Regions from separate parts of the Ruegeria sp. AD11(2025) genome, predicted to be linked through region 1. Evidence: riboswitches for the same ligand, from Rfam matches in the RefSeq annotation. Region 1 holds a riboswitch; each other region holds the start of a gene.
What was found. A riboswitch is a leader RNA that binds a small molecule or an ion and turns the genes downstream of it on or off. The one in region 1 is predicted to bind cobalamin.
Positions count from the first base shown of each region.

Region 2: another riboswitch for cobalamin. It lies ahead of ACR1XY_RS08795 (DUF1636 family protein); the one in region 1 lies ahead of ACR1XY_RS19000 (hypothetical protein).
Region 3: another riboswitch for cobalamin. It lies ahead of ACR1XY_RS18330 (DUF1636 family protein); the one in region 1 lies ahead of ACR1XY_RS19000 (hypothetical protein).

Region 1 covers NZ_JBQFZU010000025.1:8,915-14,439, forward strand. The annotation lists gene ACR1XY_RS18990 (DNA polymerase III subunit gamma/tau) at 1-771, opposite strand, end outside; gene ACR1XY_RS18995 (protein-tyrosine phosphatase family protein) at 905-1,408, shown strand; gene ACR1XY_RS19000 (hypothetical protein) at 1,410-1,817, opposite strand; cobalamin riboswitch at 1,899-2,120, opposite strand; gene ACR1XY_RS19005 (alpha/beta hydrolase family protein) at 2,262-3,119, shown strand; RNA gene ffs (signal recognition particle sRNA small type) at 3,159-3,257, opposite strand; gene ACR1XY_RS19015 (bifunctional 2',3'-cyclic-nucleotide 2'-phosphodiesterase/3'-nucleotidase) at 3,297-5,177, opposite strand; gene nudC (NAD(+) diphosphatase) at 5,353-5,525, shown strand, end outside.
Region 2 covers NZ_JBQFZU010000007.1:40,317-45,841, reverse strand. The annotation lists gene ACR1XY_RS08815 (biopolymer transporter ExbD) at 1-220, opposite strand, end outside; gene ACR1XY_RS08810 (MotA/TolQ/ExbB proton channel family protein) at 246-911, opposite strand; gene ACR1XY_RS08805 (hypothetical protein) at 908-1,336, opposite strand; gene ACR1XY_RS08800 (DUF3299 domain-containing protein) at 1,888-2,652, opposite strand; cobalamin riboswitch at 2,795-2,994, shown strand; gene ACR1XY_RS08795 (DUF1636 family protein) at 3,089-3,445, shown strand; gene ACR1XY_RS08790 (ABC transporter ATP-binding protein) at 3,442-4,227, shown strand; gene ACR1XY_RS08785 (ABC transporter substrate-binding protein) at 4,247-5,194, shown strand; gene ACR1XY_RS08780 (FecCD family ABC transporter permease) at 5,196-5,525, shown strand, end outside.
Region 3 covers NZ_JBQFZU010000023.1:1,125-6,649, reverse strand. The annotation lists gene cobN (cobaltochelatase subunit CobN) at 1-2,607, opposite strand, end outside; gene cobW (cobalamin biosynthesis protein CobW) at 2,611-3,666, opposite strand; gene ACR1XY_RS18330 (DUF1636 family protein) at 3,663-4,043, opposite strand; cobalamin riboswitch at 4,138-4,346, opposite strand; gene ACR1XY_RS18325 (LysR substrate-binding domain-containing protein) at 4,419-5,303, opposite strand; gene ACR1XY_RS18320 (NAD(P)-dependent oxidoreductase) at 5,407-5,525, shown strand, end outside.

The sequences.
Region 1 (5,525 bases):
GCGGTCGGCCAGTCCCAACATCGCACGCACTTGATCGGCGCTGGTTTCCCCGGCCCCGTGCGAGATCGCCTGATCCAGCAGCGAGGTTGCATCCCGGGCCGACCCTTCGGCCGCGCGCGTGATCAAGGCCAGCGCGTCTTCCGCGATCTGGGCATTCTCAGCCGCGGCGATCTTGCCAAGCAGGCCGATCATGTCCTCAGGTTCGATCCGGCGCAGGTCGAAGCGTTGACAACGGGATAGCACCGTTACCGGCACTTTGCGGATCTCGGTTGTGGCGAAGATGAATTTCACATGTTCAGGCGGTTCTTCAAGCGTCTTGAGCAGCGCGTTAAAGGCGCTGGTCGACAGCATGTGGACCTCGTCAATGATGTAAATCTTATAGCGCGCGCTGGCGGCGCGGTAACGAACGCTGTCGATGATCTCGCGGATGTCGTTGACGCCTGTGCGGCTGGCGGCGTCCATCTCCATCACGTCGACATGTCGGCCTTCCATGATGGCCACGCAATGTTCACACTGGCCGCAGGGTTCCGTGGTCGGCTTGCCCTGACCATCGGGGCCGATGCAGTTCATGCCCTTGGCGATGATCCGCGCCGTGGTGGTCTTACCCGTGCCGCGAATGCCGGTCATGATGAAGGCCTGTGCGATCCGGTCGGCCTCGAACGCGTTTTTCAGCGTGCGGACCATCGCATCCTGACCGACGAGATCGGCAAAGGTTTCGGGGCGGTATTTGCGGGCAAGAACCTGATAGGCGGGGCTTGGCGTGTCGTTCATGTCTGCTCTGTCGGATTCGGTTCAGGAATGCAGCGTAGAGACCCCTGCCGCCCGCGTCCACCGCCGCTGTAGTCGAAATTCGGTTTGCAGGACAGTTTACGCATCGTAGAAACGTTCGCAGGAGGGCCACCTTTTGAGACTCTTTGCGATTCATGCTGTGCAGGTGGGAAATGGCACGGTTGCCCTTTCACCAATCCCGGGGCGCGGCGGCAACTACCTGCAGGATCTTCGTACCATCCGGGACTGGCAGCCGGATCTGGTGGTTTCCATGACCACTGAGGTTGAGATGCTGGAGGAAGGTGCCGCCGGATTCGGTGACGATCTTCGCGTCGCCGCCATCGGGTGGGCGCATCTGCCAGTCCCGGATTTTGGCGCGCCACCGCCAGAGGTTCGGGCCGCATGGGCCGAGATCAGCGCAGCGGCGGCACAAGTCCTGTCCCGAGGAGGGCGGGTGTTGGTGCATTGCCGGGGTGGCTGTGGCCGGTCTGGCATGGTCGCTTTGCGCCTTATGGTCGAACAGGGCGAACAGCCCGAGGCAGCGCTGAAACGTCTGCGCGCCGTACGGGCCTGCGCCGTTGAAACCGACGGCCAGTTGCAATGGGCGGCGCAGGCGGCCAGCGCCCGAAAGGGCAGCTAGCTTAGAGCGCCGCGTGCTGCTCCGGTTGCGCAACCGGACTTGCGGCCAGCAATAAAACCTCGAGCATCGCGCAGGGCGGGCTGGCCATAACATCGGCGGGCAGAGAGATGAACACATCCGCGAACATCATGTCGGCATACCTATCAAGTGAATCGGTGGAAACGTCGGACTCCGTGCCGCAAAAGATCCGAATCTGATCAGGCCGTGCGCAAAATCGGGCGGTGCAACCTTCGGGGCAATGGGTCAGTTCACTGCTGCCTTCGACCTGAAAATCGGGGGTTGTTGCGGGTGCGGCGGTCTCTATCGCCTGTGTAATGACACGCGCGACCCGTGCCAAAGCTGGGCAGGTCTTGCCGGTTCGCTGGCATACGGTGGCCGAGTATTCGTGGGTCTTTGTCTTCCAGATCATTGTGCGCCCTCCGCGCGTAGGAAGGGGCGTAGATCAGGTGTGACAGCATGCTGACGACCTGCCCGGACACCCCGCCCGAGTTTCGGTTTTGGTTCGATGGCAGGTCTCCTGACTTGCGGGTCATCGCGTTGCCGACCTTCCCAGCCTTTCGGCCAGTGGTATTTCGGCATTGCTCACCGCTTACAGTTGCGGGGGCAGTCGCGGCCTTGGTTCGTTCCGGTATAACCGGGGCAGAACCGCACCGTGTTCCCTTTTCATCTCGCCCAGCGATCGGGGTCGAGAACCATCACACCATCGCTAGCGGGTACGGGCGACCCGAGTCAAGCGGGCAATTTGCACGGCCAAGCGGACGTGTGGTCATGTACGGTCACTGTTGACTTGTGACGGGAAACACTGCGGACTGGAGAAAGTGAACCAATCGGTTCAAAATCCGGAGACCGAACCATGCTGGACACTGCACAAACCGATTCGACCGAGGACTTTCAGTTTCCGTCCGGCACGGGCTCCTTGTCGGCACGCCTTTATCTGCCAGCGTCCGCGCCCCGGGTGGCCGTGGTCATTCACGGTGCTACCGGCGTACCGAGAGATTATTACCAGCATTTTGCCCGCTGGCTGGCTGCCGAACGGGGGATGGCCTGTCTGACTTACGACTACAGCGATTTCGGCCATTCTCTGAACGGATCGCTGAAAGCATCACGGGTCAAGATGGCCGACTGGGCCTTGGTCGACATGCCCGCGGCCCGGGCTGAAATGCGGCGCAGGTTCCCCGATGCGCAGCAGTGGAGCATCGGACATTCAGTCGGCGGGATGCTGGGGCCGATTCAGCCCGACGTCGATCAGATCGACCGCATGATCTGCGTCTGTTCTGGCCCTGTAACGGTATCGGATCACCCCTGGCCGTATCGGGCGCTGGCTTTGCTGTTCTGGTATGGTCACGCTCCCTTGGCGGTGAAAGCCCTGGGGTACCTTCCTGGCAAGGCGCTGGGGTTCGGGGCGGACCTGCCGGCATCGGTATATTGGCAGTGGCGGCGGTGGTGCACCGCACCGCGCAACTACCTGCCCGAGATCGGGATCTCCTTGCCTGATGCGCGCTGGGCGCAGTCAGGGACACCCGTGGACCTGTTTACCTTCGAGGATGATGATGTGGTGCCGCCCAATGCGGTGTGGCGATTGGCCGATCTGTACGGCCCAGATGCGCGCCGTCACCTGTTGTCACCCGGTGAATTTGGCTTGTCGGAAGTTGGGCACATCGGCGCTTTTGCCCGCCGCAACGCAGTCCTTTGGCCACGGCTGATTGCATGACTTCGCCGGTTCTGGCGCTTTACGTTTGCTACAGGGAGGAAGTGAGAGGTTGGACATCGACCCAAGCGGGGCTCGTTGTGGCTGCTTCCTTCCGGACCTGACCAGGTTGGCGAGGCGCTCGCCCGCGCCAACCTCTCAACGCACGATATAGGCAACAGACGCGGAAATGACAACCCGTCAGAGCGTCAAACGGATCAGCAGAAAGCCGTCATCGTCTGCGCCGATCAGCTGTGGGGTGTATTCCTCTAGTTCAGCAATGTGATCGCGGGCCTTCGGACCGGTTCTGAGCAGGGTTGTCGCGCCGGGAAATGGAGCAAACTGAAAGGCGCGGGGCGCTTTTTCCAGCGGGTCCCGTGGCAGGGCACCCGAGATGTAGTCTCGCAATATGTGCTGAACGGGTCGTGCAGGCAGCCGGATCGGCTCGGCCTGGTCGACAAAAGGGAAATAGCCGCCCCCGCTGGCTCGGTAATTGCTCACCGCAACGACAAAGCGCTTGTCGGGTGTTACCGGGCGGCCCTCTAATCGGATGTCGTGAACACGGCGATGTGCAGAGGCGCTCAGATGACCTGAGGAGTCAAAGCGTGGAGGTTGCGAGAGGTCGATCTGATAGCTCAACCCTTGCAGAACATCGAAATTATGCCCGGCCCGGCTGGGGTCGACCAGGTCAGTTTCGAACCCCGGTTTGATCTGGTTGAACACGCTTGCCGACATTTCCAGCCAATCGCCGATCTGCGCGCCATTAACGACAACGGCCTGCAATTCGTTGGGAAAAACATACAGGTCGTTGATATGACGCAGGAATACCTGTCCAGGTGGCACATCCGCATAAAACCGCGGCCCGGCGCGTCCTCCGAATTTTGAAGGCGCCATCGCGGACAGAACGGGCAACTCCGCAACGGGCGATCCCTGCAGATACGGGCGCAGAGCCGCCGCCTGCGCCGCTGCGGCCAAAGCAAGCCCTCTATCCTCAACGCAAAAGCTGAAATAGCTGTGCAGGTGCTGATCGGTTCGGCCCACCGGTTGAGCCGTGTGACGGCGCGTTTCCAAATGGCCTTTGGCGAAAAGCCGCAGCAATTCAGGGTCTTCCGCAACCGGATGGGCCTCTCCGCCAGACCGGGTCGGGCAAACCGAGCGCAATTCGGTGCTGTGGTCTTTTATCGTCCACGTACTGTCATCCGCCTTGCGGAGGTTCAGGTCAATCACCCCCAGATTCGATCCGGCCGGGCCCGGCATGACCACCGGTTTCCCGTGTACCCGCCCCCGGGCTGCATCGACATTGTTCAGCCCCTCATGCACGGGACCGGGCAGAGTCAGGTGGGAATGCCCGGCGATCAGGACGTCGATGCCGTCGATGGCAGCCATCGGGATGATCGCGTTTTCCAAATCGGGTTCCGCAAAGGGCGATCCCAACCCCGTATGCGCCAGCGCAAGGATCAGATCACAGCCCTCTGCGTGCAAGTCCCGCACCTTGTTGCGGGCGCAGGTCAGGATATCGCCAACGGTGACCCGGTCCTGCAACCGGTGCGCCTCCCATTTGGCGGTCTGAGGGGGAAGCACTGAAAGCACTCCGATTTTCAGCGTAACCTGCTGGTCCTGGTACGGGACTGTACGCGTCAGGATTGCATGGCTGTGCCAGAGAGGATCGGCATTCCTTCTTTGCACATTGCTGCACACCACCGCGCAGGGAGCGTCGGCCAGAACTCGATCCAGAACCTCTAGTCCAAAGCCGAAATCATGGTTGCCCAGCCCGATGGCGTCATAGTCCAGATCACCAAAGGCCTGCATCAGAATATGCGGCGCATTGGCCGGTTCCGCAGCCCATTCCCCGATTGGTGTGCCTTGCAGCGAATCTCCGTTGTCGAACAGCAGAACCAGCGCGCCAGCCGCCACCGCCTCGTTCCGCGCAGCCCGGATCAGACTGGCGGTGCGCGTAAACCCAATCGTGGGTTCCGGGGCGTCAGAGTAGTAGTCGAAGCCGCTCAGATTCATATGCAGATCGGAGGTTGCCAATATCCGTATCTTCAAGACAGGGCGCGGCAGATGAATGGGGTGTGACAAATTTCTACTTTTGGCAGTTATATGTTAAGCATTTTCCCCAAAAAGTATATTAGGCGCAACATTTAAGGTGTGACTGCGATCATTTGACGACCGCAGGTTTCCGGCTGTTTGGAATTGCCATTGCAACGCGGCTGCAGCCGTGGCAGCCCTGTGCCGACGACCCAAAGGAACATTCATGAAACATGCGGAACTTGTGACGTTTGGCGGCTCGGGCCTGGATCGTGCGGCGCATATCCGGGGGGATGCGGACCAGCTTGCGCGGATGCGCGCCCATCCGCAGGCGTCCTGCATGCTGCTGTGGCGAGGAAAGCCACTGGTTCGGGGCGAGGCGCTGGATCAGCTGGGTCT
Region 2 (5,525 bases), on a different contig from region 1:
TTACCTGCGCCGTCAATTCCTCCAGCGTCACGGGTGCGCCATTCAGCACCAGTCGCTCAGCCCCTATTTGGACAAAGGCGCGGTTTTGTGGCGTGTCCGTCGATGCGCCCCCCGTCGTGGCGTTGCTGAGCTCGATCTCACCGTATTTCGAAAAGGTCGAGGTCAGCATGAAGAACAGCAACAGCAGAAAGATCACGTCGATGAGCGGTGTCATCGCCATGGGTCGTCTGACAAAGGGTGCGGGGTTACGCATGTCCGGGCGTGGCCGCCATGGGTTGCGCATCTTCGGCCAGCGGAATCGCCCGCCCCGGTACGAGAACCGTGCGCAGGGCTTTGTCAGCAAACACCCGTTCGCGCGCGGTGCGACTTTCGAACCAGGACAGCACCATCGAGGTCGGCATCGCCACCGCCAGACCCACAGCCGTTGTCACCAGTGCCACCCAGATGCCGCCCGCCAACAGCGACGGGTCAACCGAAGACCCAGCGGATTGCAGGCTGCGAAACGCTTCGATCATGCCCAGAACAGTGCCGAACAGACCCAGCAAAGGCGCCAGTTGCGCCACTGTATCCAGCAAGCGGAAACCGCGTTCCAGCCCGGCAAGCGCCAGCCCGGCCTCGGCATCCAGCCGTTGATCCAGGCCGGGCGCATCCGGTGCGTCCATCGCAACCCCGACCAGCGGTGCTAGGTAGCTGTGGCTTTTGGCCAGACGCGCGCGGGCGGTCTGGTGATCACCGGCATCCCACGCTGCCAGCGCCTGCGACAACACACGGTGCCGTCCTACACCCGAAGCGGCGAATTGCCAGAGCTTGTAAAGCGTCACCGCAAGCGTCACCACGGACATGGCGATCAGGATGGCGACAACTGGCCCGCCAAGGGCCAGGATTTCGCGCAGGGCGTCAAGAAAACTCATCCCAAAAGCTCCACTTCTGTTCGGCTGTGCAAGGTTGGTGTCTGGTCGCAGATATCGCTGTCAGCACCTCCGACGGTGCAGCTGCTTACGCCATTGATCAGAACACGCCCGAGGTTTTCGCAGGTGATGCCTCGGATATCAAACTGACGCACCCGCGGGCGTTCTGCCGGCAGGTCCCGAAACCCGAAAAGAGTGATCCGTTCGAAAACACCCGCGGCATCGAATATAACCACCTGATAACTGGCACTGTCTATCGACGTTGTGGTTTGGTTTTCGACCAGAAAGGTCAGGCGGCAGGCGCTTTCGACCTCTTCCACCGCATTCAGCTCGACCATCAGGCCCGGCTCGACTTGCGTGGTTTCGGCCAGAGCCGCAACAGGCAGCGCACAGAGAATGGCGGCAAGGGCCGGACGGCGATACTTCATAGATGCGCTCCTGATCGTTCTACGCAGGCAGGACTTTGGCGGCGTTCCACCCGTCATATCCAAGACCACTGGGGCTCGAAAGGGTTGCCGACACCTTTGTGATAAAGGGCGATTTACAGCCCGTTCAACCCTGCCGTTTCATGACTTCCATCGCAAGTGCATGATATTGCGAAGGCTCCGGGTCGGGCTGATAGACTATCGCACAGGCCACCAGCCATTCCATCGCGTTCGACTTGACCCGATGTTCGGCGAAGATCGCGATGTTTCGGCGTTCGAATACCTGCGCATAGATGAGCCAATCGCCCTGTACAGCCGGGAATAGCGCACCAGCGGCATGCGCTGTTCGCCGCCCGCGAGGTCAACCTCTGCAAGGTTAATGGGTGTCATCAATACATCCAGCACCTCTGAAGAGGCTCAAATCGTCGTCACTTGTACACCTAAAAAGAAATCTCAGCGCACCCTGAAATTAAGGTTTTTCAAATCCCAAAGACGATCGGTTCTGTTCAGGAGGAAATCGGCAAGGCAGCCTGGGGGGCGATCCGGTGATCCCGTCACTCAGACGCCTTCTCCGCGCCGGTTTTGCTGTTGCCTGCAGCACGGAAGCGTTCGGCCGAGCTCTGCGTCCACTTCAGTCCGCCGCCCTGTGTTTCCAGGGTTTCGACACTGTCGGCCTCCAGCTGGAACGTCGCGCGCATGGGCATCAGCCCATCCACCACCATTGTGTTTTGTTCTGACGGATCGATGGTCAGCTTTCCGGTCAAACGAACCGGCTCGTGGACGTAACCGGGCTCCCAGTCGCCGTTCAGCCGTACCCGGATCATCTGATTGGGCGGCGGCGGCGGCAAGTGGCTGCACATCCCGGGCTGAGGCACCAGATAAGCGATGGGGTGCCCATCCGCATCGGGCGGCGCCGGAATGGCAAACCCCGCCAGCGTCACCGTTTGACCGTCGAATTCAGGGTTTCCGGCCGCACCGGCACGATCCCGGCGCTGGGCGACGACAAGTCGCTGGTCCAGCAGCCAGTCGATATCGATGCCGTCCGCAGCCAGGGCTTCCTCGGTTTCGACCAGAAGCTCCTGCCACTTCCGCCGCTCATCGGGGCTGCCCACTTCCTGACGCAGCCTGCCGCGCAGGCGCACGACGAAAATCAGATCGTCGAACTGCTCCGGGCTGAGATCGCGGTAGGGGTCTTCGAAGACCTGAACGGACGGGTCAGGCAATTCGGACCATTCCAGTTCAGCCCCCGGTGCCGCCAGCGCAGAAGAACCGCACAGGCTCAATGCCAGAATCGTTGCAAGGTGAAACCAATATCGCATGATCTGAGTCTATCTCCCTGCCGAGATCATTCCAGCCAGTTTTTGCGAACAACGTCCTTAACTGGCCACCCTTATGCCTCAGAGCTGGCCGGTAACGAACGAACAGGATGAAACTTTCATATTGACGCACTGGGCGATCTCGGGCAGTCAATCTGATGATGGTTCCCCCAATTGGGGATGAAAAGGGAATACGGTGAGGTCCGCTAACCGGCGCCAACTCCGTGACTGCCCCCGCAACTGTAAGCGGTGAGCGACGCCATAAATCCACTGGCCCACAGGCCGGGAAGGATGGCCAAGCCAAGACCCGCAAGTCAGGAGACCTGCCATCATGTTTTCAATCAACCCGGGGCGGGGCGTCCCGGAAGGAGGCAAAGTGACGAACGCGTTACGCTATTACATTGCCGCCACCTCGCTTCGGCAATAAGCGGAGTGGGCAATGGCAAACGATCCCCAACACTTCCTGCTGATTTGCGAGACCTGCAACGGCACGGACGCCGCGCAAGCGATCGGAAAGGCGCTGACGCACCGGCTACCTTCCGGGTTTTCCATACGCATGGTTTCCTGCATGGCTGGTTGTGACCGACCGACAACCGTAGGCTTTCAGGCTGTTGACAAAGCGCAATACCTGTTTGGTGACGTCAAATCCTCGCAGGACATTGATGCTCTGGCCCAGTTTGCGCGGCAATTCCAAGACAGTGGGGACGGCTGGACCAATGCTTCTGACCGTCCGCGTGCATTGTTCAACAAAACCTTGGCTCGTATGCCCCGTCTGAACGTGGAGGTGCACCCGTGACAAACTCAGCGTTTCTGATCGCGCGTGGCCTAGAATACTACGCACTCAACGGCGACGTCCTACTACAGGGAGCATCCTTCGAACTGGACAGGGGTGCGGTTTTGGCCATAGCCGGACCAAACGGGGCCGGGAAAACAACGCTTCTGAACCTTTTATGCGGTGCAGCCGAGATGGTTCTGGGCGACGTTCTTGTCGATGGGCGCAGCCTGAAACAGATGTCGTCCAAAGACCGTGCACGCATGATCGCCGTTGTCAGCCAGCAGGAGTTCCCGGACGGTCGGCTGCTGCTGCGAGACTATGTAGCGCTGGGTCAGATTCCGATCCGCTCAGACCGATCCGCCGAAGACCACGCGGTCGAGCTTGATCGGATACTGGACCTGACCGGGCTGGGCTCACTGGCGGACAAGCGGATGGCCCTGCTGTCCGGCGGTGAACGCCAGCGCGCGCATATCGCCCGCGCCCTGGCGCAAAACCCGTCTCTGTTGTTTCTGGATGAACCCACCAACCATTTGGACCCGGACGCCAAGGGGAGAATGCTGTCGCTGGTGGCCGAACTGGGCATCACGGTGGTCATGATCGTGCACGATCTGGTCATGATCCCCGAGTTTGCCACCCACGTGGCGCTGATGAAATCCACGCGTCTGACCAGTTTCGGCCCCGTGGCCGAAGTGCTGACGCCCGCGCATGTGCGCGACACGTTTGGCGTCGATTATCTGTGTTTCCAGCATGAAGGCCGAGTGATCCCGGCACTGGATATCCGAAGAACCCCAGTTTCAAATTAACTTAAGGAAACTCTCCCCAATGAAACATATCTGGTCTGCGGCCCTGATCACCGCCATGGCAGGCAGCGCCTCCGCGCATGAGGTAACGATTGACAATTGCGGTGAACCGCTGGTTTTCGAATCTCAACCCGAAAGGCTGGTCGTTCATGACATGAACATGACCGACATGGCCTTTGCCCTTGGCCTGCAGGACAAGATCGTGGGCCTGACCGGCATCACCGGCTGGTACAAGACCAGCCCCGAATTCGACACCCTGCGCGGTAACATCCCCGAACTTGCGCCGAAATACCCGACCGTTGAAAATCTGGTTGCGGCCGAACCCGACCTGTTCTTCGCCGGTTGGTATTACGGCATGAAACCTGGCGGCGACGTGACACCCGACACTCTGGAGCCTTTTGGCATCAAGACCATGATCCTGACCGAAAGCTGCGTGCATCTGGACAAGGATCGCCCCGAAGCCAGCATGAATCTGTTGTTCGACGATGTGCTGCGTCTGGGCAAGGTCATGCATGTCGACGACAAGGCGGAAGCACTGGTCGGCGGCTGGAAAGAAGAACTGGCCGCGATCGAAGCACAGACCGCCGATCTGGCCAAACCGCGTGTCTTCCTGCTGGATGGCCCGGCAGACGCGCCCTTCACCGCCGGTAAATTCGCCATTCCCGATGCGATGATCGCGGCCGCCGGCGGCGAGAACGTCACCCATGACATGGACACCAGCTGGGGTCGCACCTCATGGGAGGCTGTTGCCGCATCCAACCCGGAATTCCTGGTGTTGCTGGACTACCAGACCGGCAATGGCGCGGGAGATACATTCAAGTTCCTGCAGGAGCATCCGGTAATGTCACAAACCGACGCCGTGAAGAACGAGCGCTGGATCGGCCTGCGGTACGAGGAACTAACCCCTGGACCGGCAAATATCGAGGCGATCTCGAAAATGGCCAACGCCATGCACCCGGGCCTCAACTGATATGAACCGATTGAGCCTTGTGCTCGTGCTGGGGGCGGTCGTTCTGACCGTCCTTTTGCTGATTTCGACCGTCTACGGAACCACACCCATTCCAGCGACAGACGCATTCAACGCTGTCCTGTTGGGCACCGGGATGATCGACGGAGAGATGTCGGCGCTGCACCGGATCGTGTTTGACCTGCGCCTGCCCCGCGCATTGTTCGCGGCCGTCATTGGTGCCGGGCTGGGGATTGTCGGCGTGGTTCTGCAGACCACCACGCGCAACGATCTGGCCGACCCCTTCCTGTTTGGTCTATCCTCGGGCGCGGCAGCAGGAGCCGTGTTCGTCATC
Region 3 (5,525 bases), on a different contig from region 1:
GGGTTCCTGACCGGCATAGGGGTTCCAGTCCGACGCTTCATCGCGTTCTGACAGCGCCCTTACCGCCTGACCGAACAGTGCCGAGAGCGTCGGGAACACATCGCGGAACAAACCCGAGACGCGCAAGGTCACGTCTAGACGCGGGCGGCTCAGGTCGGTGATCGGCAGCACCTCGATGCCCGAGACCCGCTCGGACCCCTTGTCCCAGACCGGTTTCACGCCCAGCAGGTGTAGCGCCATGGCGAATTCCTCACCCGCCGTGCGCATGGTGGCCGAGCCCCATAGATCGACGATCAGGCCCTTGGGGTAATCGCCTTCCTCCTGCAGGTGTCGCCGGACCAGTTCTTCGGCCAGTTTCACACCTTGGTCATAGGCGGCGCGGGTCGGCACCGAGCGCGGGTCGGTGGTATAGAGGTTCCGCCCGGTGGGCAGCACGTCCGACCGCCCCCGATAGGGAGAGCCCGACGGCCCGGCCTCGATCCGTTTGCCGGCCAGCGCGTCAATCAGAGCGTTGCGCTCTGCGTGGGCCGAGGGCGCGGGGTCGAAATTGCCGTTCGCCTCGGGCACACGGCCAAAGATGTGCAGACCGTCACCGAATTGGCTTTCCTTGATATCGCAGACAAAGCGGTCGATGCGGGTGATTGCCTCGGCGGTGCAGGTGGCCTGATCGAGGCCGAGGTCGTTTTCCAGCCCGATGGCCTGTGCTTCGTTGCGGATGTCTTCCTGCAGCCGGTCGCGGCGCTTGGGATCGAGGCCATCGGCGTTCGAGAACTCATCCAGCAGCGATTCCAGTCGCACCATCCGATCAGGCGTGCCGCTTTCCTTCATCGGAGGCGGGATATGGCCCAGCGTGACGGCCCCGATTCGGCGCTTGGCCTGCGCGGCCTCGCCGGGGTCGTTGACAATGAAGGGGTAAATCACCGGCAGATCGCGGATCAGCGCCTCGGGCCAGCAATCGGCGGACAAGGCGACCGATTTGCCGGGAAGCCATTCCAGTGTCCCATGCGCACCGATATGGATCAGAGCATCCGCGCCCAATCCTTTGCGGAGCCAGAGATAGAAGGCCACATAGCCGTGGCGTGGAGTGCGTGAGAGGTCATGATAGTCGTCATCGCGCAACTCGGGCGTGCCGCGTTCGGGTTGCAGCGCGACCAGCGCCTTGCCGCGCTGCAGAGCGGTAAAGTGGAACGCACCATTGGCGAAGGCCGGGTCGTTCTCGGGGTTGCCCCACACTGTTTGCAGGTCGGTGCGTAGTTGTTCCGGTAGGTCCGCGAGTGCGGTTTGATAGTCGTCCAGCGACCACGAAACACGTGCGTCCAGCAAGGTCTCGGCAATCGGCTCCGCCGGTCCGGTATCATAACCTTCGCCTTGCAGGTCGGACAGCATTGCTTCGGCTGAAGCCAGCGCGTCGAGGCCAACCGCATGGGCCATCTGCCAGTTCTTGCCGGGGTAGGTGGACAGCACCAGTGCGGGAACCTGATCCGCTTTGGGCTTGTCGTGCAGGTTCAACCAGCCGGTGACGCGGTCGACAATGGCTTCGATCCGCTCAGGCTCGGCACGATGGGCGAAACGGGAATATTCCAGATGCGGATCGCGCTTGCCGGGTTCTTTGAAGGAGGCAATGCCGGCCGAAATCCGGCCGTCCACCTCGGGCAGTACCACATGCATGGCAAGGTCGGCAGGCGACAGGCCCCGTTCCGCCTCGGCCCACGCTTTGCGGCGCGAGGTGGCGAGGGCGACCTGAAACACCGGCACGTTTGCCGCGTCCAAGGGCGAAGTGCCCGATGCGCCTTTGCCCGAGAAAGAGGTGGCGTTGATGATCGCTGAGGGCTCCGATACAACGACCTGTTCACGCAGCCATTCAGCGGCGGCTGGCGCTTTCAACGAAGGAGCGAACAGGCCAACCGCATCCAGTCCCCGGTCCCGTAGGCTGCGGATCAGGGCGGCGACCGGAGCAGTGTCGGCCGATGTCAGATAGGCGCGGTAGAAGGTGACGAGGATACGTCTCGCATCGCTTGTGAACGCTATATCCACCGGGATCACGCCGCGGTCCGGGCACCAGACGCCGCAGTCGGGTAAGGTCTTTGCACCCATCACCGGGCCGGCATAGAGACCTGCCGCCAGCGCCATCTGCGCCAGTGCAGCCTGTGCTGCAACCTCGCCGCCAGTGTCACACAGATGCGCCAAGCGGCGCAGGGTCGAGACCGGTAGGGTGGAGTAATCATCCAGCCGCGTGTCCTCACGCCCATCCGCAGGCAGAACGGCCAGCGCGATGCCTTTGGCCTGCGCCAGCGCCAGAACCTGCTGCAAGCCGTAAGACCAATAAGGAACACCGCCGATCAGGCGGATCAGGATGCCCTTTGCACCCTCCAGAGTCTGTTCAACATATGTGTCGACAGACAGAGGGTGTTTCAGCGCCGTCAGGTTGGCCAGCCGCATCGTCGGCATCCGCCCCTCGGGACCGCCACCACGATGCCAGCCCGCCGCGAAAGCACCAAGGTCGCTGTCGGAAAAGGACAGCACAACCAGATCCGCCGGGCTTTGGCCCAGATCGGTCGGGGGCTCGGTTTCTTCTAACCCGTGGCTTTCGCGGAAGACGACGTGCATGGCTTACTCGGCGGCCTCGGTCATGCCCACGAGGATATCGCGGATCGCGGCCTCTTTGATGTCGTCATGCTCGGCAATCACCACCAGACGCGAGCGACGATCCTCGCCGGGTTCCCAGGGGCGGTCGTACTGGTGACGTACACGGGCACCGACGGCCTGAACCAATAGACGCATCGGCTTGCCCTGAACGGCGGCATAGCCTTTGACGCGCAGGATGTTCAACTCATTGGCCAGACGTTCGATATTGGCGACCAGTTGGGCCGGATCGGTCTGTTCCGGCAACTCGACGATGATGCTTTCGAAATCGTCATGCTCGTGGTCGTGATGACCGTCGTGGTGCGATGGGCGGGCGTCCATGTCATCCTCGGCGGCGGCTTCCAGACCCAGTACCACGCGCACGTCCACGGCACCTTCGGCCACTTCGACGACGGGCAGGGGACGAGGCGCCTCGGCGGCGATGATTTCTTTCGCCTTCGCCACACCCTCGGGACCGGCCAGATCGGGCTTGGTCAATAGGATGATGTCGGCGCAGGAGATCTGGTCCTCGAACACTTCGGACAGGGGCGTTTCGTGATCGATCGAGTCATCGGCCAGGCGCTGGGCATCAACGGCCTCGACACTAGGGGCAAAACGACCGGCGGCGACGGCCTCGGCATCTGCCAGAGCGATCACGCCATCCACGGTGATTTTGGAGCGGATGTCGGGCCAGTCAAAGGCCTTCAGCAGCGGCTTGGGCAGAGCAAGACCGGACGTTTCGATCAGGATGTGATCGGGGCGCGGCTCCAGCGCCATCAGCGCCTCGATAGTGGGAATGAAATCATCGGCTACGGTGCAGCAGATGCAGCCGTTGGCCAGTTCCATGATGTTTTCCGCCGGGCAATCCGGGATGGCGCAGGATTTCAGGATATCGCCATCTACGCCCACATCGCCAAACTCGTTGACCACAACGGCAAGACGCTTGCCCTGCGGGTTCTGCATCAGGTGTTTGACCAGCGTAGTCTTGCCCGAGCCCAGAAAGCCGGTGATCACAGTGACGGGGAGTTTTTCGAGATTGCTCATTTCAGGGCTCCAATCGGGGGAATGCGGGCCGCACAGTTTTTGCGGAAATGTTCGGGGCGTTCGCGCCATTTGACCAGGCCGTCCTCGGTCGCGAGGTACTTGGTGGCACCTTCGACAATGGTTTCGACATGGTCGTTTTCGTTGAGGTGTTCATAGACAAAGGTCCAACGATCCGGCCCGCCGCGCAGCACGATGGAACAACCTTCATCACAGTTCGACAGGCATTCCACGGCTTTCAGCGTGATGCCCTCGGGCAGTTCCGCTTGTTCCAGCGCTTTATGAAGCAGGGAGCCGGGCCGTTGCGCGTCGTCCTCGACAGGCAGGCCACGGCGGCACGTGGTACAGACCAGCAGCTCAACAGGTGCGGTCTCGGTCATGTCTCTCATCCCCCCAAATCCTCCTTGCGGGGGACGGGGTTTCATGCGGGCCACGTGTCGCAACATGGACCCGACACCGGAACACCCCGCCCGGTTTCATCTTCGCGTGCTGGCAGGTCTCCCGGCTTGCGGATGTCAGAGGCGGGCCTCTGTCGGATGTCCCGCCTTCCCGGCCAATTCGGCCAGTGGCTATGGGCACCCTCTCCGGTCACGGTCGCGGGGGCGGCTGCGTTTGACGGATGGCCGTTGACGCATTCCCTTTTCATCCATCCTAGGATGGACACCAACGCAAGCGACATGCGGCACGGGCAGGGGCCTTGTCAAGCGCGAGACAGGGGTAGAAACCCCATAGAACAGAAAAGCGACCAGCTTGTGTCAATCCGCGGCATCCGCCACCAGCCGGTCCTGCAACCATGCGCAAAACAAACCGGCCGCTGCCGTGGATTGCGCGGCCCGTTGAGCGCTGACCAGATAATGCGACTGGGCAAAGGGAATCGCCGGACCCGCAATCGCAATCGGTGCGCCTTGCCGAATTGCGTTTTTTGCGAACCGTTCAAGGATCGTGGCATATCCTGCACCGGCCATCACTAGTTGCAGCGCTGCCACCGTGGTGTCCACAGAATGCCGAGGCGGCTGGTCGGGCGGCGCTATGCCGTTGGCCTGAAGATACCGCGCCCAGTTGTCCTCGTATCCAAGGATGTGAATCAGTGGCCCGTTCGGCAGGGTGATCAGTTTCGCTGAGTCGTCCCCAGCCCGACAGACCGGGACTAGCTTTTCGTCGGTGAGTTTTTGGGATCGCACCCCCGGCCAGTCGCCATAACCCAGCCGGATTTCCACATCCACATCGCCGGGCGTCCCGCTGTCGTTCCAGATGTGCGAGACAAGACGGACCGGAATATCCGGATGCTGCGCGGAGAAGTCAGGCAGCTCGGCAGCCAACCAATAGGTCGCGGTCGAAATTGCTGCCCGGATCGTCAGGGTCTGGCGCGAGGCCGAGCCAAACAGACTGTTGGTCGACAGCGCAATGTCGGCCAAAGCGCGCCGAACCGTCAGCGAATAAGACTGCCCCAGCTCGGTCAGTTCCAGCCGCCGTGCATTTCGTGTGAACAGCTTTTGACCCAACTCGGCCTCAAGGGACCGAATGTGCAGTGAAACGGCTGTTTGCGTCAGGCCAAGTTCACGCGCGGTTGTGGTGAAATTCAGATGGCGCGCAGCGGATTCGAAGCTGCGCAGCCAAACGGGATTTGGAAGGCGATCCATTTACCACCAAAAATTTTTACCTATATCGCATGTTATTATTCATTTTCTTTTCCGACAGGCAATAGGGATACTCGGCACAAACGGCGACCTTCGGGAGGGTGAAATGAAAGTCGGATTCATCGGTTTGGGCAATGTCGGCGGCAAGCTGTCCGGCTCACTGCTGCGCAACGGAATTGACTTGACGGTCCATGACCTCGCCCCCGATCTGGTGTCCGAATACGT